One region of the Pseudoalteromonas sp. P1-8 genome, then DNA from elsewhere that is predicted to be linked to it. Evidence: predicted binding sites of a transcription regulator. Region 1 holds the regulator's gene; each other region holds the start of a gene.
The links. Region 1 encodes MetJ, which represses methionine synthesis genes. Its sites were predicted from a motif close to TAGACGTCTAGACGTCTA; they were not measured.
Positions count from the first base shown of each region.

Region 1 (7,432 bases):
ACGAAAGTCCACTTAGCCAAGAAGAGATCTTATCTAAATTAAAAGATGTCAAAGAGTTTGGCCCACTATTAGCTGGTGTTGTAACTAATGTCGCTGAGCAATCAATTGATGTGCTATTAAAAAGCGGCGAACAAGTGAAGGTTGAGTGGGATGGTCTAAAATGGGCACGCAAATATATTACCCGTTACCGTCAAAGTTTCGCACCAAAAACGGCTACTGAAATTTTATCAGCGGGAGCGCAAATTTGGCTGCGTAAAAATGCAGATGAAAGCTACATCCTTAGCCAAGTACCAGAAGCATCGAGCGCACTTGTTTCACTTGACCCACAAGATGGTCGTATTAAAGCCATTGTCGGTGGTTATAGCTTTGAACAAAGCCAATACAATCGCGCAGTTCAAGCAAAACGCCAGGTTGGTTCAAACATCAAGCCATTTATTTATTCAGCAGCACTTGAAAACGGCTACACACTCGCTTCAATTCTTAACGATGCACCAATTAATCAATGGGATAAAAGCCAAGGTGTAGCATGGCGCCCTAAGAATAGCCCGGCGGTTTATAATGGCCCTATCCGAATACGCCGTGCACTCGCTCAATCTAAAAACGTAATTTCTGTCCGTTTACTACGTGGTGTAGGTCTTGAACGTACAGCAGATCACTTACTTAAGTTTGGTTTTTTAAATAGTGATATTAATCGTAGCGAGTCATTGGCCCTGGGTAGTGCCTCAATCACTCCTCTTGAACTAGCTCGCGGAATGAGTACTTTCGCCAATGGCGGCCACTTAATTACCCCTTACTTTATTTCTGAAATTCAGGATTCTGCTGGTAATGTGTTATTCAAAACAGAGCCAGAACTTGCCTGTGATGAACCTGAGCAGGTTGTTACACCAGAGTTTGCATCATTAGATGATAATCAATTGGATCAGGCACAAAGTGTGAGCACTCCGCGTTGTGCTCCGCGTATCATTTCAAAGCAAAATGCATTCTTAATTTCGCAAGCTATGCACAGCGCAATTTGGGGTGGTGGTAGCTGGACTCACAAAACCGGCTGGAGTGGTACAGGCTGGCGTGCACAAGCACTTGATCGTCGCGATTTAGCAGGAAAAACAGGTACTACCAATGACTCGGTTGATACATGGTTCAGTGGCTTTAACCGCAATGTGATGACCTCGGTATGGGTTGGTTTTGATAACCCTGGAAAAGCCCTTGGCCGCTCGACCTACAATAGTAACCTTGATAAGTCACAAATATCTGGTGCAGAATCGGGTGCAAAAACCGCACAACCTGCATGGGTCGACTTTATGCGTGCAGCTCTTGATGGCATGCCAGAAGCACCTATTGAGTTTCCTGAAGGTTTGGTATCGGTTCGTATCGACTTAGCAACAGGTCTTTTAAGCCATAAGAATGACTATACCAGTCGTTTTGAATACTTCATTAAAGGCACAGCACCAACCAAGTACGTACTTGATCAACCAACAGACGTATTTGAAGAAAAGCTCAGCACAGAGGAAGAGTTGTTTTAAATAAGTGAATTGCTATTTTGAAACAATAAAAAAGCGCCCTTGGGGCGCTTTTTGCTTAGCTATTTAAACTAAGATCAGCAAAATTATTTTAGGTTATTTACCAGCCAATATAGGTCTGAGTGCACCCCAGCGGCAGTGACTTCTTTACCCGCTCCAGGGCCTTGGATCACTAATGCATTGTCTGTATACCACTGTGAATTGATCACAAAGATGTTATCGCCCGGTTTAAGGCTTGCTAATACATCATCTTTGCCAACATTAACTAAATCAACTTGCGCCTGAACCTTGCCATCAACGAGTGTGATAGCACCGGTGTAGCGCACCACTTTGTCTTCTGCCGCAGCTTGCGCTGCTTTTTCTGTCATAAATTCATCGAGCAGCTGTTTGTTTGCAAGAAAATCTTGCCAGCTTCCTGCTGCAAGCTGTTCAGGCATCAGAGGTGTTAAAGCAATGTCATCTAGCTCTAAATCTAGGCCTAAGTCACGCGCTAAAATTAGTAGTTTACGCTGCATATCTCGGCCAGATAAGTCTTCACGAGGATCTGGCTCTGTATAGCCCATTTGCTGAGCTTGAAGCACTAAATCTGAAAACGGCACGCTACCATCGTAACTGCTACATAACCACGATAAAGTACCCGAGAATACCCCTTCAATACGGTTAATACTGTCACCGCTATTTTGTAAATCAGCTAAAGCAAAGTTAATCGGTAAACCTGCGCCTACACTGGTGTTGTAGCGCCATAGTAGATTTCGCTCAGCTAAATTAGTACGTAAGTTTTGATACCAACTATGCGCGGCAGTACCCGCATATTTGTTTGCACTGATCAAATGACAGTTAAGCTCTACAAAATCAGGATACAACTGACTAAAAGCCTCACTGGCAGTGATATCAATCACTACTTTGTGCTCATAATCTAGCTCATTGATACGTGCTAATAACTCAGCTTTATCGTAGCTTTGCGCTTCATTGTGCCACTGCTCTTGCCATGTTTCGGTATTTAAACCACTGGCACTAAAAAGCATTTGTTTAGAGCGTAAAAGAGCTACTACTTTTACTTTGTACTGAGCAGATAAACGAGCAAACTGAGCTTGTAGTTGCGATAAGAATACTTCGCCTACATTACCAAGGCCAGCAACAATAATAGCCAACTCTTGACCTTTGTTTACCAGCTTGTCATGTAGAAGGGTTAAAACATCACTATCAATTGCCTGATCGTTTAAGATCAACACATAGTTATCGTCTTGTTGTACAAAACGAGGATGAATACTTTGCTCTTTTAAAAGCGCTGTTGCTTGCTCTGTCAGCGCAATTACATCAGCTGTTGGTGCAACCACTGCACAACCACTTAAATTAGACTCGACAATATTGGCACGGCCCGCTAAATGGCTGACAACTTGGTGAGTACTTTGACCAGGTACTAACAAGTAAGTATCGCCATCTTTAGTAAAGTGGTGCAGGCTGTGTTGAATTAACTGACTAAGCTCACCGACTTCACCACTGCTTAGTTTATCAACCCTTAATAAATCGATGTTATCTAAGGTAGTAATAAAACGCTTTGCTTTACTATAACCCTCTTTTACTACCTCGGTTGGCGTTGCATCACAATCAAAGCTACTTCTTACCACCAATTTAATTTCTGTGTCTTTTAACGGCGACAAGGTTTTTGCATGCAATACTGGGTTACCTAAACGCGCTAATAGGTTAGCTTGGTCGCGGCATACCTTGGCGTACTTAACCGCATTTTTAACTTTACGGGGGTCAGTACTAAATACCCCTTGTGTGTCTGTCCATATAGACACTTGCTTGGCAAAAGTATAACTCGCTAACAAGGTGGCACTGTAATCACTGCCATTACGGCCTAATGTCACCGTATTACCTTGGCAATCTGCTGCTATAAAACCCGTTACTACGTTGATATGTGTTCTGCTAATCGCATCACTGCACTGCTGTTGGTTTTTTTGATGTAAAAGCTGACCATCATTTAGAGTAAATAACTGCCTTGCATCAACATCTTGCGCATCAACACCTAACTGATTTAGGTAAGCGGCCAATAACCGCGCCGACCACACTTCACCATGAGCAAGTAAAGGTGCTTCAAGTAGCTGCTGTTGACTAATTAATTCATTTAATACGGCAAGTTCATCTTTTAACTGTGCCAAGGCCTGTTGTTTATTCTGACCTATAAGTAACTGCTCAATTAAAGCCCGTTGATTATTATCAATAAGCAATAGAATATCGCTAACAGCTTGACTATCTTGCTGCTGGTAACTTTGCCAAAGCTTTACCAGGGTATCGGTTGTTTTACCCGATGCCGACACAACCACGCAATCGCCCTGCTCTGTATTAGCAAGAACAATGTTCGCTACCGCATGATAACGATCTGCCGAGCTTAAGCTTGAGCCACCAAATTTATGAACAATATTTACCATTTCTTCTACCACAATGCCGTATGTGCTGGCGTTAACTTAAATGACGCGTTTTGCTGTGTATCTTGCTGTGTTAGCTTAGCTTCAGCTTTTTTAACTTGTTGGCCTTGACCTGGTTTTACTAAATTGAAAACACGGTCTAAATCTGCAATGAGATCTTTTACGTCTTCAATACCTACAGAAATACGGATCAGCGTATCGCCTACACCGGCTTCAAGGCGCGCTTTAGGCTCCATACCTGCGTGGGTCATTGTTGCAGGGTGACAAATCAAGCTTTCTACCCCACCTAGCGACTCAGCAAGGCTAAAGTCTTTTAGGCTTGTTAAAAACGCTGCTGCATCGTTGATATCGCCTTTAATATCAAAGCTCACCATGCCACCAAAGCCACGTTGCTGTGCTTTAGCAAGCTCATGTTGTGGGTGAGAAGCAAGGCCTGGGTAATAAACTTGGCTTACATAAGGTGAGCTTTCTAAATACTCAGCAATGGCAAAGGCATTTTCTTGGTGCTGCTTTAGGCGTACATTTAAAGTACGTAAACCACGAAGCGTTAAGTAGCTGTCAAATGGTGCACCAGTAATACCGATATTATTCGCCCACCAAGCAAGCTCGTCGCCTAGCTCTTGCGTTGCAGCAATCACTGCACCGCCCACTACATCAGAGTGACCATTGATGTATTTAGTTGTTGAGTGCACAACAATATCAACACCAAACTCAATTGGGTTTTGTAATGCAGGTGATAAGAAGGTGTTGTCAGCCGCAACCAAAGCACCACACTGCTTAGCAATACTAGTAATTGCTTTAATATCTGTTAAACGCAAGATTGGGTTACTTGGCGTTTCAATCCAAATCAACTTGGGTTTAATCGCTAAAATTTCTTGGAGATTTTCAGTTTTAGTTAAATCCAAAACTTTTAGTTTTAACAGGCCACGTTTTTCAAGCGAGGTGAATAAACGGTAACTACCGCCATAACAGTCATGTGGGATCACTAACGTATCGTCACTGTTTAATAGCTGAGTGGCTAAATGCACTGCAGACATACCTGTTGCAGTTATAATACCTCTAGCACCACCTTCAAGCTCTGCTAAGGTTTCAGCTAAGATATCGCGATTTGGATTACCGCTGCGACCATAGTCATACTGGCGCTTAGTATCAAAATCAGCAAACGAATAGGTGGTTGATAAGTAAATTGGTGGTACAACCGCACCATGATGTTTATCGGCTTCGATGCCGTGACGAACAGCAATCGTCGCTTTATTTTTTTCGCTCATTTCATCACCTACTCTTAAATTGGATGTTTAGACGTCTAAAAGGTTAGATGATCAAATATGAGAAGTCAAAGCATTTATGGCTTACACATAGAAGTTTATACACTTACACCACTAGATGGCTAAATAACTAGTATTTGACTATCTTTTTTAAAGAGATAGAATTTCCGCATCTTGCGCTGTGAATAAGGCGTAAATCACTGACAACCGAGGCAACGAAACAACTTATGGCTAAATGGAACGGTGAATACATTCACCCATATGCAGAACACGGTAAAAAATCAGAACAAGTAAAAAAGATTACCGTATCGATCCCACTCAACGTATTAAAAGTATTAACTGACGAGCGTACACGCCGCCAGATCAATAACCTGCGTCATGCGACGAACAGTGAGTTATTGTGTGAAGCTTTCTTACATGCTTTTACAGGTCAACCATTACCAAATGATGACGACCTACGTAAAGACAACCCTGAAAAGGTACCTGAAGAAGTTAAAAAAATTATGCAAGAAATGGGATTAGATATCCCAGTGCTTGATTCAGAATAAGTATTTCGGCCATCGGATCACCGCCGATAATCGCAGATATAAAAAAACTCAGCCTAGGCTGAGTTTTTTATTGCGCGATATACCTAATAGCTAATTAAGCTTAACGCATGTAATCTTCTGGCATGTCGATTTGCGCCACGCCCGACTCTACTGCTGCTTCAGCAACAGCACGTGCAATACGTGGTAATAAACGCGGGTCCATTGGCTTAGGAATGATGTACTCAGCACCAAACTCAAGTGACTCAACACCAGCCGCTTTTAATACTTCACTTGGTACAGGCTCTTTCGCGATACCACGAATCGCGTGAACTGCAGCAATTTTCATTTCATCATTAATTGCCGTTGCACGAACATCTAACGCACCACGGAAAATAAATGGGAAACAAAGCACGTTATTTACTTGGTTAGGGAAATCTGAACGACCCGTTGCCATAATTAAATCGTTACGCGCACTGTGTGCAACTTCTGGAGCAATCTCAGGATCTGGGTTTGAGCATGCAAACACGACTGGCTTATCAGCCATCAGCTTAAGATCATCTGCTGTTAACAGGTTAGGACCTGATACACCAACGAATACGTCAGCATCAGCAATAACATCTTGTAATGTACGCTTATCGGTATTGTTAGCAAATAATTGCTTATACTCGTTTAAGTCATCACGACGTGTATGGATCACACCTTTACGGTCAAGCATATAAATGTGTTCACGTAGTGCGCCACACTTAATTAAAAGCTCCATACAAGCCACAGCAGCAGCACCGGCACCTAAACATACGATGATGGCATCTTCGATGTCTTTACCTTGCACTTCAAGGGCGTTAAGCATACCAGCAGCAGTTACAATAGCTGTACCATGTTGGTCATCGTGGAAAACTGGAATATCACAGCGCTCGATAAGTGCTTTTTCGATTTCAAAACACTCAGGCGCTTTAATATCTTCAAGGTTGATACCACCAAACGTATCAGCGATGTTAGCAACCGTATTAATGAAATCTTCTGTTGTGCGATGTTTAACTTCAATATCAATTGAGTCAAGGCCAGCAAAACGTTTGAATAGTAACGCTTTACCTTCCATTACAGGTTTTGATGCAAGCGGACCTAAGTTACCTAAACCTAAAATTGCGGTACCGTTTGAAATAACCGCAACCATGTTACCTTTGCCTGTATATTTATAGGCATTTGCTGGATCAGCAGCAATTTCACGGACTGGTTCAGCCACACCTGGGCTATAAGCTAAAGCGAGATCGTTAACCGTTTCGGCTGGCTTGGTTAGTTCAACACTAATTTTACCTGGAACGGGGTGAGCGTGGTAATGTAATGCTTGTTCACGAAAATCTGACATAACGCGATAGTATCCTGCAAAAAGTTAAAAAGTGAGAGAGCTTGCATCAGTACGATACCTGTAATGTATAAAAATTCCAAGTATTATCAGGTCTATCCTGTTATATGCTATATCGCTTAATTTTAAAGGATTTCCCAACAATTTCTGCGCATAGTTGCGATTAATCAGACATAAAAATTCACCTATTTATGACCTTTTAAGCACGTGTTTTTGTATTTTATACGCACGTACACTGCAATTAGCCGAAGTTAGCCCAAAATATCCATTTCAACGAAGTTCACAGCATTTACTCACAAAGTTATTTAAATTTATTATTTTTAATAACTTTTAT
Region 1 covers NZ_LJSO01000002.1:30,444-37,875, reverse strand. The annotation lists gene AN213_RS03735 (penicillin-binding protein 1A) at 1-1,520, shown strand, start outside; gene metL (bifunctional aspartate kinase/homoserine dehydrogenase II) at 1,604-3,949, opposite strand; gene metB (cystathionine gamma-synthase) at 3,955-5,214, opposite strand; gene metJ (met regulon transcriptional regulator MetJ) at 5,439-5,759, shown strand; gene AN213_RS03715 (malic enzyme-like NAD(P)-binding protein) at 5,860-7,101, opposite strand.

Region 2 (7,432 bases), on a different contig from region 1:
GTGAGGTATTTAAAACTGACAGCTGATGGCTGAAAGCTACCAGCTCTGAGTGCGTTGGGTTTCACTCCGTTCTACTCAACCTACGGGGGAATAAAAAAGCCCGCGCTGTGGTTATACAGGGCGGGCTTTTAAATTTTAGCGACTAAAGCTTAGAACAAGGCGTTTGCTTTGTTTACGATGTTTTCAACAGTGAAACCAAAGTGCTTGAATAACTCGCCTGCAGGTGCTGACTCACCGAAGGTCGTCATACCAACTACTGCGCCGTTTAGGCCTACGTATTTGTACCAGTAGTCTGCGATGCCCGCTTCGATTGCTACGCGGCGTGTTACGCTTGCTGGTAATACGCTTTCTTTATACGCAGCGTCTTGCTCATCAAATAAATCAGTTGAAGGCATAGATACCACACGTACTTTTTTACCTTGTGAACGCAGTTCTGCAGCGGCATCTTGTGCAAGCTGTACTTCAGAACCTGTTGCAATAAGGATAAGCTCTGGCTCACCGTCACAGCTAAGTACGTAACCACCTTTTTTCACATCAGCTAACTGCTGTGCAGTACGCGTTTGTTGCTCAAGGCCTTGGCGAGTGAAAATCAGTGATGTTGGGCCATCTTTACGCTCAATTGCTTGTTGCCATGCAATCGCTGACTCAACTTGGTCACATGGGCGCCAGTTCACTAGATTAGGCGTTAAACGCATGCTTGCAATTTGCTCTACCGGTTGGTGCGTTGGGCCATCCTCACCTAAACCAATTGAATCGTGTGTGTAAACGAAGATGCTTGGCTGCTTCATTAATGCCGCCATACGTACTGCGTTACGTGCGTATTCCATGAACATTAGGAATGTTGCACCGTATGGAATAAAGCCTTTGTGCAATGCAATACCATTCATAATCGCTGACATACCAAATTCACGTACACCGTAGAAAATGTAGTTACCGCTAGCATCGTTTGCTTCTAGGCCTTTTGAGCCATCCCAAAGTGTTAAGTTAGAACCTGCAAGGTCAGCAGAGCCACCCATGAATTCTGGTAGTAACGGGCCAAACGCATTTAATGCATTTTGTGATGCTTTACGTGTTGCTGGGTTTGCTGGGTTTGCTTGTAGCTCTTCAATGTAAGCTTGTGACTTTTCAGCCCAATCAGCTGGTAACTCACCATTTGTACGGCGTTTAAACTCAGCAGCAAGTTCAGGGTGTGCACTTGCGTATGCTGCAAACTTTTCGTCCCAGCTTGCTTCTAGTTGCTTACCTTTTTCTTTGCCATCCCACTCGCTGTAGATATCAGCAGGGATTTCAAATGCATCGCCAGTCCAACCTAGGAATTCACGAGATGCTTTAATTTCGTCTTCACCTAGTGGCGCACCGTGACAGTCATGGCTACCTGATTTGTTAGGTGAACCGTAACCAATCACTGTTTTACAACAAATTAATGATGGCTTATCAGTGATACTACGCGCTTCTTCGATAGCGGCGCGAATTGCATCTGGGTTATGACCATCAACATCGCTTACTACGTGCCAGCCGTATGCTTTGAAGCGCGCTGGTGTGTCATCGCTGAACCAACCTTCTACTTCACCATCAATTGAGATGCCGTTGTCATCCCAAAACGCAACTAGTTTACCTAGGCCTAATGTACCGGCTAATGAACAGGCTTCGTGTGAAATACCTTCCATTAAACAGCCATCACCCATGAATGCATACGTGAAGTGATCAACAATATCGTGGCCTTCACGGTTAAACTGTGCAGCTAGCGCTTTTTCGGCAATTGCCATGCCCACTGCATTTGTGATCCCTTGACCTAATGGACCCGTAGTAGTCTCAATACCTGGTGCATACCCATACTCTGGGTGACCTGGTGTTTTTGAGTGCATTTGACGGAAGTTTTTAATTTCCTCTAGTGGTAAGTCATAGCCACTTAAGTGCAGTAGAGAATAGATCAGCATTGAACCGTGGCCGTTAGAAAGAATAAATCGATCTCGGTCTGCCCACTCTGGATTCGTTGGATTGTGCTTTAGATAATCGCGCCATAGTACTTCTGCGATATCTGCCATGCCCATAGGGGCGCCAGGGTGACCAGATTTGGCCTGTTGTACTGCGTCCATTGATAAGACGCGAATAGCATTTGCAAGTTCTTTGCGTGATGGCATGAATTCTCCTACCTTTATGTATTTGCGCTGGTTGTTTATGAAGCCCCATTCTTACTTATTGTAAGGGTACAGTGCAATTAAAAATCCGCATTAAATGCACCAATTATGGGCGTTTGTTAAGAACAATACGTTATTAGTAATTTTAAATAGACGTCTAGGCGTAAAATTACTATGCAAACATATTTGTTTTAGATAAAATACGCCCCTTAATTTTTTAGCGCTATTACCGACGTTTGTGAAGCGCAATATTTGTGAGCAGAAATACAATGGCAAAACATTTATTTACTTCTGAATCTGTTTCTGAAGGTCATCCGGATAAAATCGCGGACCAAATCTCTGACGCGGTTCTAGATGCTATCCTTGAACAAGATTCTCATGCCCGTGTTGCATGTGAGACTTACGTTAAGACCGGTATGGTGATGGTTGGTGGTGAAATCACAACTAGCGCTTGGGTTGATATCGAAGAAATCACACGTAAAACAGTACGTGAAATCGGTTACACGCACTCAGACATGGGTTTCGATGCTGACTCTTGTGCAATCCTAAACACTATCGGTAAACAATCTCCAGACATCAACCAAGGTGTTGACCGTGCTCGCCCTGAAGAGCAAGGCGCTGGTGACCAAGGTCTAATGTTCGGTTACGCATGTAATGAAACTGACGTTTTAATGCCTGCACCTATCACTTATTCGCACCGTCTTGTTCAGCGCCAAGCTGAAGTTCGTAAAAGTGGTGAGCTTAACTGGTTACGCCCAGATGCAAAATCTCAAGTAACGTTTGCATACGAAGATGGCAAGCCTGTTGGTATTGATGCAGTTGTTCTTTCAACTCAACACTGTGATTCAATCTCACAAAACGACTTAGTTGAAGCGGTAATGGAAACTATCATTAAGCCGGTTCTTCCTGCTGAGCTAATCTCAAGCGCAACTAAGTTCTTCATCAACCCAACTGGCCGTTTCGTAATCGGTGGCCCAATGGGTGACTGTGGTCTTACAGGTCGTAAAATCATCGTTGATACATACGGTGGTATGGCTCGTCACGGTGGTGGTGCTTTCTCTGGTAAAGATCCATCAAAAGTTGACCGTTCAGCTGCATATGCTGCTCGTTACGTTGCTAAAAACGTGGTTGCTGCTGGCCTTGCTGACAAATGTGAGCTACAAGTTTCTTACGCTATCGGTGTTGCAGAGCCAACGTCTATCAGCATCGAGACATTTGGTACAGGTAAATTAGAAGAAGCGCGTCTAATCGAATTAGTACGTGAGCACTTCGACCTACGCCCTTACGGCTTAATCCAAATGCTTGATCTTGAGCGTCCTATCTATCAACCGACTGCGGCATACGGCCACTTCGGTCGTGATGAGTTCCCTTGGGAGCGTACAGACAAAGCAGACGCACTTCGCGCAGCTGCTGGCCTGTAATAGGTTTGATAAAATGAAAAAAGCGCCTTTTGGCGCTTTTTTTATGTCTGTTTTAAAGGTAGGTAACTATCTTTTCGTAAACTGCGACACCCCAAACTAAGGCTAGAATTAGCAAGCTCAATGTCACTGCCGCAGAAGCCATATCTTTAGCTCGTCCCGATAATACATGATACTCAATCCCTACCCGGTCAGTGAGCGCTTCTATCGACGAGTTCAGTAACTCAACAATTAATAATAACAAGTAAGGAATAAACAACACTAACCAATGATTTAATGACTGCGCAAGAACCACTGACGAGGGTAATAAACACACCCCTAAATAGATTTCAGAACGAAATGCCGACTCTTCTTTAAATGCCGCTTTAAAGCCTTTAATAGAACACTTGGTTGCTTTTAAAATACGCCCAAAGCCAATACCATTTGGCTTATTAACTAGGGGAATTTTTGGTTCTTTCATTTTTTACCTACCCGCTCAGAATTAGCCTGATCATAATAATAAATTCTTACTCTGTCACCCAAATACGCTTGATTAAACGCTAGCAATCACCTGGAATACTGCTGGTGTTTGCGCGGGAAAACTGATTATTAGTTAATTGTTCTCTCAGTGCTTGTAGCGTTTTATAAACGCTTTTTAGCGATACCTTGTTACTTAACCAATGCGGAATTGAACCACTTGGATCAGCATAGGCTTGATGGCTGACCAACAAATTACTTTGTTGCTGCTCTAAACGCCAATAGGCGGTGAGGTCTTTAATACGCACAACGCCAGAGACTTCGGCTTTTGCATAAGGTTGGCTTTTGATTTGTAACTCGGTTTTGTGCTCATCTAAAGCGTGATAACAAGAGTAACTAACTAAATCTCTATCTGACACCGGCCAAGGTGAATTAAAATGAGTATAAACAAGGGTTTCTGAGGGGCTTAAGCGCTCCATTAAGGTCACGCTTTTGACATTTTCAAGCCAGTTAGCAGCATTGTCGGTATCACTGAGTAATGCCATAAAGTCACTGGCTTTGGCATTTTTTACTAGCACAGAAGCATTAATTTCAATAATACCGGTTTTATGCTTTTTATAGCTAACCTTTATGCCGTCTTGCTGTTTGTAGGTTTGCCATTCAATAGGGTTAGCTACTGCCGAGAGACTCAAACATGCTAACCCTATCCATAGGCACAAGCGCATTTATTTAAAACCAATAAGGGTCTGTATTAAATGACGCGTGGCGACTTTGCTCCATCGCACTGACCAGAAACTCTGACTTTTGATCAAGCCATGATTGAATTTTGGTCAGCTCTAAGTCGTCTTGCCCTGCACATAACTGCTTTAAGTACTCAAGGGTGCTTAACTCATAAATACCATGAGAGATATCAACCCATGGCATACGAAACTCGTTTCGATCTTCTTTATCGAACAAGGCACCTAAGCAGTTGCCGCTGAGTAATGAGTTTTCAAGGCGGGTGCGCAGTGCCAAATAGTCTTTATCTGTAAACACTTGCTGCTCAGGAATAAGCTCGTGCATGTCGTGCCAATCTTTAGCAAATAAACGCTTAGCAATATCGGCAACTGGTTTTTCTGCAGCCTGAAACTCAGCCTGCCCCCATGATTTGCGCCACTGTTTTTCAATTAACCAGGTTGTTAATTGTAATAATAAGCGGTTGTATCGGGTGCTATGAAAAAGAGTTTCAATATCATCAATGCTTGGCTGTAACTCTTTTAAGTCATTAATAACTTGTGTGAGCTCAGGCGCACTGTTGATTTTTTTGTAGTATGCGTGGCGCTTAGATGTGTAGGTTTTTAGCTGAATAGCATTTTCAACCCACGCTAATTCGCTCAATAACCACTTTAACTCTGTACGCAATGAGTCGGTATCGTCTTTACTAACAATATCGTCAAACAGCCAAAATGTATGGCGAATTAAACGAATACCGTCTGTAACACGCTTAAGGGTTTTTAAGCTTGGTTTTATGAAATAGCAGGCTTCATGTTTTTGTACAAAGCGAATCGCGTAGTTAATGCTTTCTACTAAAGCTTGTTCTTGGGTTGCACCACGTTTTAGTGGCACAAAGCCAATTGATTTGCTTGCTTTTAATGGTTTGTCATCTGCAAGACGATAACCTCGAGCAGCTTTAGAATAAAGCCCTAAGCGAACATGGCTTTCACTAACCAGTTTATCTGCCAAAGCAAACAACTCATTACGACTACCTTCAATCAGTTCGATTTCAAGTTCAGAGATTGGCTCAACCTGACCCGAGGCAGCAACTTCACCTTTATCTAATACCACTTCAATTTTTGCGCCATTTTCGGTTTCGAGTAACCAAGTACGGCGTATAAAGTTAGTGCTAAAAATTGGGTATAGGTTTTCAGCAATACCAGACACTTGCATGCCATGCGGCCAAATAGCAGCATCAAATGCGAGTAAATCAGGGCGGTTACCTGACAGTGGTAAGTTGTATTCTGGGCGCTGATGTAAGCCGCCAACCACTTCGCCAGCAAGCTTGATAGTTTGTTCACACTCACCATCACAACAGCGAGTACGAAGGCCAATATCTAAAGCGCGTAATTCTCGGCTTGGCGTATCGTAATAAGCATTTTGTAAATTGCGTGACGGTTTGTTAGTAACGGTTTTTGCAAATTGGGTAATTAATGCGGGGATCAGTGGAACAACGGCATCTGACACCAAAAACTTCAGTTCTATCTCAGTATCCATTCGCTTTGCGGAGTACATTTAAAATAAATAAGTGATCAAAATAAACAAAGCAGACTGTTAATGCAAATTTTTTCCTGTTTTTTACGGTTAAGCCCACGCACGGATTACAATATCAGCCTTGCTATTAATAGTTGAAATCCCTACTATCTCTATACATAAAGAAATTATAAATTTAGCCACTTCTAGGCAAGATCACATTAACAAGGTAGATTGATGTTAAAACAGTGTATTTTTGGGTTGCTCCTTGCGGCCACCTCTTTTATTAGCTACGCAGAAGAAGCACCAAGCAGCGACAGCCAAAACACCGCCTACATAGTCGATAACCTGTATACCTTTATGCACTCAGGCCCAAGCAAAAACTACCGCATTTTGGGTTCAGTTGATGCGGGTACACAAGTTGTGTTGTTGTCAGGTGAGGATAATGGCTACTTTAAAATTCGTGATGATAAAGATCGTGAAGGTTGGGTTGAGTCAAAATTTATTACTGAAAACGCGGGTATTCAACAACAATTTCAAGCACTGAATAACGACATGACGGTAATGCAAGAGCAGCTTCGCCAAGCTGAAATTGAGTTGCCACAACTACAAGAGCAGAACAAATCACTAACAGAGCAAAACCTAGCTCTTAGCAAGCAAATCGAAACACTTAAGAACACCATTGAGTCTGAGCGCAATGCAAAGCAAACAGCCAGTGCTAAAGAGAAGCGTCAGCTACTTACATATGGCGGCGCAATTGCATTTATCGGCTTACTGTTAGGTATTATCTTAACCGTGGTGTTATCTCGCCGTAAACGTTACGACGGCTGGGCATAAGCCACTAAATAGTCAATAAAAAAGCACCTGATGGTGCTTTTTTTGTATCTATATATCGAACCTTAGTCCGGTATCTTGTTTAATTTTTTCGATCACCATATAGGTGTGATGCGTACCCACCCCTGGTATATCAACTAAATCTCCCAGCACCTGACGGTATTCGTCCATATCAGACACACGTACTTTTAATAAGTAGTCATAGCCACCAGCAACCATGTCGCATTCAACTACTTGTGGAATATTTAAAATATATTCACGAAAGACTTTAAATACCGATGTATTCGAGGTCACCAACGAGACCTGTACATGTGCTAACAAGCTCTGGTTAAGCTTTGCTTCGCTAAGCTTTGCGTAATA
Region 2 covers NZ_LJSO01000004.1:263,810-271,241, forward strand. The annotation lists gene tkt (transketolase) at 150-2,141, opposite strand; gene metK (methionine adenosyltransferase) at 2,408-3,559, shown strand; gene AN213_RS08105 (diacylglycerol kinase) at 3,612-4,016, opposite strand; gene AN213_RS08110 (START domain-containing protein) at 4,096-4,704, opposite strand; gene AN213_RS08115 (CYTH and CHAD domain-containing protein) at 4,742-6,262, opposite strand; gene AN213_RS08120 (TIGR04211 family SH3 domain-containing protein) at 6,476-7,075, shown strand; gene AN213_RS08125 (winged helix-turn-helix transcriptional regulator) at 7,124-7,432, opposite strand, start outside.
Region 2: metK (methionine adenosyltransferase) is a predicted target of MetJ. The motif match lies at 2,289-2,306, and genes of this name have one in related genera.

Region 3 (7,432 bases), on a different contig from region 1:
TACTCAGCAAATGCCTCAGCCAAGCGATCTGCTACGGCTTTAACCATGATTTTATTATAATCATCTTGCTTAGCATCGAAGGCATCGGCAAGGTCGTCTTCTTCAAGACCACCAGTAACCGCAAAAGCACCAAAGTAATCAGGGGTGCCTTTTGGCGCAATATAATCAGCTAAACAATAATTAGCAAAGTCGGTTTTTTCTGTTTGCTGACGTAAATGACACGCTGTAGTTAAAAGCGTTGTACGCGACTCATCGGTGTAAATCTCAATGTCATCCCCTACTCGGTTTGCAGGGAATAAACCAATGACACCTAGAGGTTGTAGCGCACCTGATTGCTCAAGCTCATCAAGCATTGCGTTGGCATCAGCATATAAGCTTTTAGCCTGTTCACCTACAATTTCATCTTCAAGAATACGTGGGTACTTACCAGCGATTGACCACGTCATGAAATAAGGTGTCCAGTCGATGTACTGTCTTAACGCCGCAATCGAAACATCTTTAAACTCAGTCACACCCAGCTTTTTCGGTACAGGCGGCGTGTAGTTGTCCCAATCGAGTTTTACAGCGTTGTCGCGAGCACGCTGTAAAGTAACTGGTTTTGAGCGCGGCTTTTTACGTGCTTGTTGTTCACGTACTTTTTCATACTCAGCCTTGGTTTTCTCTAAAAATGCTGGTTTTAATTCTTTCGACAATAAATTAGAAACTACACCTACAGCGCGGCTGGCGTTATTTACATAAACCACACCTTTATCATACTGTGGTTCAATTTTAACCGCGGTATGCGCTTTAGAGGTTGTTGCACCACCAATCAGTAGCGGTAATTCAAAACCACGGCGGGTCATTTCTTTCGCAACATGCACCATTTCATCAAGCGAAGGGGTAATAAGCCCTGATAAACCAATAATATCGGCTTTCTCGTCAATGGCGGTTTGCAAGATTTTCTCTGCCGGCACCATCACACCAAGGTCGATAACCTCGTAGTTATTACATTGCAGTACAACGCCTACAATGTTCTTACCAATGTCGTGTACGTCACCCTTAACGGTTGCCATAACCACTTTGCCATTGGTTGCGCCCTCTTCTTTTTCAGCTTCAATGAAAGGATCAAGATAGGCTACGGCGCGCTTCATCACACGAGCAGATTTAACAACCTGAGGTAAGAACATTTTACCTGAGCCAAATAAGTCACCTACTACGTTCATGCCGTCCATAAGCGGGCCTTCGATCACTTCGATAGGCTTAGCTTTGCTCTTGCGGCACTCTTCGGTATCTTCATCGATGTATTCGGTAATGCCTTTTACTAGTGCATGTTCAAGGCGCTTTTCAACAGGCCAAGTACGCCACTCTAAATCTTCAACTTTCTCTGCTTGCGCCATACCAGAGTATTTGGGTGCAAGTTCAACAAGTCGCTCACCGGCACCTGGGTCGGTATTGAGGATCACATCTTCTACAGCTTTGCGCAGCTCTTCGGGAATATCATCGTAAACCGCTAATTGGCCCGCATTTACAATGCCCATGTCCATACCCGCTTTAATCGCGTGGTATAAAAACACTGAGTGAATAGCTTCACGTACTGGGTTATTACCACGGAACGAGAACGACACATTCGATACACCACCCGACACTTTACAGTGCGGTAAGCCTTGCTTAATTCGGCGCGTACCTTCAATAAACTCAACAGCGTAGTTATCGTGCTCTTCAATGCCCGTTGCGACGGCAAAAATGTTTGGGTCAAAAATAATGTCTTCTGGCGGAAAGCCAATATCATCAACGAGTATTTTGTAACTACGCTGACAAATCTCGAACTTACGATCAGCAGTTTCTGCTTGCCCGGTTTCATCAAACGCCATAACCACCGCAGCAGCACCAAAGCGTTTAATTAGCTTAGCTTGGCGGATGAATGGCTCTTCACCTTCTTTAAGTGAAATTGAGTTAACAATGGCCTTACCTTGAATACACTTTAAGCCTGCTTCAATCACTTCCCATTTAGATGAGTCGACCATGATAGGTACTTTTGAGATATCAGGCTCTGAGGCAATTAAGTTTAAAAACTTTACCATCGCCGCTTTTGAGTCCAACATAGCTTCATCCATGTTGATATCAATCACTTGCGCGCCATTTTCTACTTGTTCACGGGCAACATCGAGAGCGGTCTCGTAATCTTCTTCCATGATCAAGCGCTTAAACTTAGCCGAGCCTGTTACATTGGTACGCTCACCGACGTTAGTAAATACAGCAATTTGGTCAGTCATGTCGGTTTCCTAGTTTAAGTTACACGCTTCAAGGCCCGATAAGCGCATACGCACTTCAAGCTCAGGTAATTGGCGAGGTTTTACACCTTCAAGGCCTTTCGCAAACGCCTTAATATGAGCCGGTGTCGTGCCACAACAACCACCTACAATATTGATAAAGCCAGACTTGCCCCAATCAATAATTTCTTTTGCCATTTCAGGAGCTTCTAAATCATATTCGCCAAACTCGTTCGGTAAACCTGCATTTGGATGCACCGAGGTAAAGGTTTCACAAACGCGCGATAACTCTTCAACATACTGGCGCAGTAAGTCAGGGCCTAGGGCGCAGTTAAGGCCGATTGATAGCGGTTTAATATGACGAATTGAGTTATAAAATGCTTCTGTGGTTTGCCCTGATAAAGTACGGCCAGAGGCATCGGTAATGGTGCCCGAAATCATCACAGGTAAACTACGACCAGCTTGCTCGAATGCTTCTTCTACAGCGAACGAAGCCGCTTTAGCATTAAGGGTATCAAAGATGGTTTCTATTAAAATAAGGTCAGCACCACCTTCCATTAATGCCAGTGTTGACTCAACATACGCAGCCACCAGCTTATCAAAGTTGATATTACGATAACCTGGGTCATTTACATCTGGTGAAATAGAACAGGTTTTTGACGTTGGCCCAAGTACACCGGCTACATAACGCGGTTTGCTAGGATCTTTTGCTTCAAGTTCATCACACACGCCGCGTGCAAGCTTCGCTGACTCGAGGTTGATTTCGCGGCTAAGGCTCGCCATGTCGTAATCTTCCATAGAAATAGTCGTGGCATTAAAGGTATTCGTTTCGATGATATCGGCACCGGCTTCTAAATAAGCACGGTGAATATCAGCAATGATTTTTGGCTGAGTCAGGCTTAATAAATCGTTATTGCCTTTAATAAGTACGTGCCAGTCTTTAAAGCGCTCACCGCGATAATCCTGTTCTTCTAATTTATATTCTTGGATCATGGTGCCCATCGCGCCATCGAGGATTAAAATTCGCTGTTTTAGCGCCTCGGTTAATTGTTCGCGTTTATTCACTGCATTACTCGGCATAGTTGTTAGTCCTTACATCTTGGCTAACTAAGTTAATATCATACGGTGTAGTTTGGTACACATAATAGTTTAACCAATTCGAAAACAATAAAAAGGCATGGCTTTGCCACGTTTTCGACGGTTCGTTGTCTGGGTTATCGTCAGGGAAGTAATTTTCTGGCTTAGGTGCATCCGCTGATTTTTCTTGGTCGCGTAAATACTCCCCTTTTAAGGTATGAGCATCGTACTCTGGATGGCCAGTAATATACACTTGGCTACCTGATTTATTTTTAATTAAGTAGGCACCTACTCGCTCTGATCCGGCTAACACCACTAGCTCCTCGCAGGCATTGATCTTATCGATATCAATATGACCATAACGAGAATGTGGCACTAAAAAGGTATCATCAAAGCCACGCGTTAGCGCTGCGTGGTCAAAATAGCTTTTATGGGTGAAAACACCGCTTAATTTGTTTGGTTTCAGATCACGTTTAAGACCATAGTGATGATAAAGCCCCGCATGGGCCGCCCAACACGAAAACAGCGTAGACGTCACATGCTGCTCTGCCCAATCTAAAATAATTTTTAGTTCATCCCAGTAGGCTACTTCGTCATACTCTAAATGAGCAAGCGGTGCGCCCGTTATGATCATGGCATCGTAGTTATTATCTTTCACTTCTGAAAAATAACGATAAAACGTATCCATGTGCTGTTCAGAGTTACTGCTGGTGCGATGGGTATCTAAGCGCAACAGCTCAACATTAACTTGCAGCGGTGAGTTTGCTAGCAAGCGAATAAACTGCACTTCGGTTTCAACTTTGTTTGGCATTAAGTTTAAGATGGCCAAACGCATTGGGCGGATTTCTTGCGTTTTAGCACGACTTTTTGGCATTACAAACACGTTTTCTTGACGTAACTTTGCAATGGCAGGCAATTCATCTTTTACTGTAATGGGCATAGCTGGCTCCGAGCATACTTATCTGACTGCTAATTATGAACGGATAGTTAGAAATTTCAACCTCTAGATGTTTAGATGTCTAAATGAAATAGTATTTCTGAGCGGTCATTAATTAAAATGTATGACTCTTTGAGTAAATAACACCTTGATATTAAGCCTATCATAAACGCTGAATTCTGTATTTTGAGGTAGTTTGGGTATACAATACTTGCTGTTAATTTTTATTATAAATTGAAGGCTTCTTTCATGGTGTTACCAGACAAGTTTATATTCTCGATGAGTCGAGTATCTAAGGTTGTGCCACCTAAGCGCACTATCTTAAAAGATATTTCTTTACACTTTTTCCCAGGCGCAAAAATTGGTGTGCTAGGTCTAAACGGTGCAGGTAAATCAACGTTACTTCGCATTATGGCTGGTGTTGACCAAGACTTTGAAGGTGAAGCTCGCCCTCAACCAGGCACTAAAATCGGTTACTTACCGCAAGAACCCGTGCTAGACGAAAGCAAAACAGTTCGCGAAACAGTAGAAGAAGCTGTAAGCGAAGTTAAAAATGCACTAAATCGCCTTGATGAAGTATACAACGAGTATGCAATGGACGGTGCTGACTTCGATGCACTTGCTAAAGAGCAAGGCGAACTAGAAGCTATCATCCAAGCGCACGACGGTCACAATATCGACAACGTGTTAGAGCGTGCAGCTGATGCATTACGCCTTCCACCTTGGGATGCAAAAATTGAACACCTTTCGGGTGGTGAGCGTCGCCGTGTTGCGATCTGTCGTTTACTACTTGAAAAACCAGATATGCTTATTCTTGACGAACCGACCAACCACTTAGACGCTGAGTCAGTTGCTTGGTTAGAGCGCTTCTTACACGACTACGAAGGTACCGTGGTTGCTGTAACCCACGACCGTTATTTCTTAGATAACGTAGCAGGTTGGATTTTAGAGCTTGACCGTGGTGAAGGTATTCCTTGGGAAGGTAACTACTCATCGTGGCTTGAGCAAAAAGATTTACGTTTACAACAAGAACAGAAATCTGAAAAAGCACGTCAAAAATCAATCGCGCAAGAACTTGAATGGGTTCGTTCAAACCCGAAAGGCCGTCAAGCTAAGTCTAAAGCACGTATGGCACAGTTCTCTGAGCTTCAACAAAACGATTACCAAAAGCGTAACGAAACGAATGAACTATTCATTCCACCGGGTCCACGCTTAGGTGACCAAGTTATCGAAGTGAAAGGCCTGAAGAAGAGCTTTGGCGACCGTGTATTAATCGATGACTTAAACTTTGCAATGCCGAAAGGCGCTATCGTAGGTATTATCGGTGCCAATGGTGCGGGTAAATCAACGCTATTCAAAATGCTAAGTGGTGAAGAAACGCCTGATAGCGGTGAGATTATTGTTGGTGACACAGTTGAGCTTGCAACGGTTGATCAGTTCCGTGGCGACATGGACGAAAGCAACACTGTTTTCCAAGAAATCTCTAACGGCCAAGACGTATTAAAAATTGGTAACTTTGAATTCCCAAGCCGTGCCTATGTTGGCCGCTTTAACTTCAAAGGTAACGACCAACAAAAATTCGTTAAAGACCTATCAGGTGGTGAGCGCAACCGTTTACACCTAGCTAAGCTATTAAAAGCAGGTGGCAACGTATTACTACTGGATGAGCCAACCAATGACCTAGACGTTGAAACACTACGTGCACTTGAGAACGCTATTTTAGAGTTCCCTGGCTGTGTAATGTGTATCTCGCATGACCGTTGGTTCCTTGACCGTATTGCTACACATATTCTTGATTACCGTGACGAAGGCCAAATTAACTTCTTCGATGGTAACTACACAGAATACGAAGAGTGGTTGAAGAAAACCTTAGGCGCAGAAGCGGCACAACCTAAGCGTATTAAATACAAAAAAATTGGCTAATTAGCTGATACTCAAAAAGCCCCTATTTAGGGGCTTTTTTGTGCAAAGTATGCAAGGAATTCATCAACTTTCAATGATCTCGAAAAATACCAACCTTGTGCAAATTGTATCCCCGCTTTAGCGACTACTTGGGCTTGTTTTTTGGTTTCGACTCCCTCAGCAATATAGGCATGATTACTGTCATAACCACAATTTGCGAGTTGTTTCTTTTGTAATGAAGTAGCCCAGTCATCTTGTAAAATCAGATCGATTACCGACTTATCTATTTTTATATAATCAACATTTAACTGCGCAAGCGCTAAGATATTCGCTTCACCTAATTGCATATCATCTAACGCCATTTTTGCCTTAGAGATATTTTCTAGAATAGTTTGAACACCCATTCTATCGGGGATCCCTCGCTCAGATAATTCAAATATCACTTTGCTGGCATTACTATTCAAAGCTGACTTTTTCAGGGTATAGAATACTCCGCCTCGCCCCCAAAGCTCTGGTGGAACATTAATACCTACATGTACGTTGTCATGCTTATTCAGCCACTCAGCAAGCTCTTCGGCTACTTTATCTATGACCCAGTATGTGATCATGCCACTTAATACAGAACCTTCAATTAACGGTATAAACTCGAGAGGTGGGACGACTTTATCATTTCGCTGCCAACGAATAAGCGCTTCTGCTCCAACACACCGATTATCACTTAAACGTATTGTGGGTAAGTATTCTAAAAAGAATTCATTGTTATCAAGTGCCGCTTCAATTTCTGCAAGTGTAATCACATCATACTCCTATCAATGCCTATTAAAGATAGACCGAGGAGATTAATTTGCAAATAATGGCAACCCACCGGATTTTGAATTTCAATACTCAGCTGCCATTTAATCAGGCGACAACCGCTGACTCGACTATACTCATTAGGTCACTAAAGTAGGAGATACAGCTATGAATGAACGCAGAGAGTTTTCGCGGGTATTATTTTCTTGCCCTGCGATCCTTCGTATCGAAGATAACGACTATCACTGTCAGTTACTTGATCTATCTTTGCAAGGTGCGCTCATTACTAAAAGTGATTCATTTTTAGTGCCTATTCATAGTAAAGCTGACTTAATCTTCACCCTGCCAGAATCAACTATCGAGATTAAAATGCAAGTGGAGCTGTGCCATGTTGAGCATCAGCATGCAGGCCTTCGCTGCGAACATATCGATATTGATAGTATTACTCACTTAAAACGATTGATTGAGCTCAATC
Region 3 covers NZ_LJSO01000003.1:66,050-73,481, reverse strand. The annotation lists gene metH (methionine synthase) at 1-2,252, opposite strand, end outside; gene AN213_RS05650 (homocysteine S-methyltransferase family protein) at 2,262-3,329, opposite strand; gene metA (homoserine O-succinyltransferase) at 3,319-4,266, opposite strand; gene ettA (energy-dependent translational throttle protein EttA) at 4,513-6,186, shown strand; gene AN213_RS05635 (EAL domain-containing protein) at 6,213-6,962, opposite strand; gene AN213_RS05630 (PilZ domain-containing protein) at 7,126-7,432, shown strand, end outside.
Region 3: metA (homoserine O-succinyltransferase) is a predicted target of MetJ. The motif match lies at 4,331-4,348, and genes of this name have one in related genera.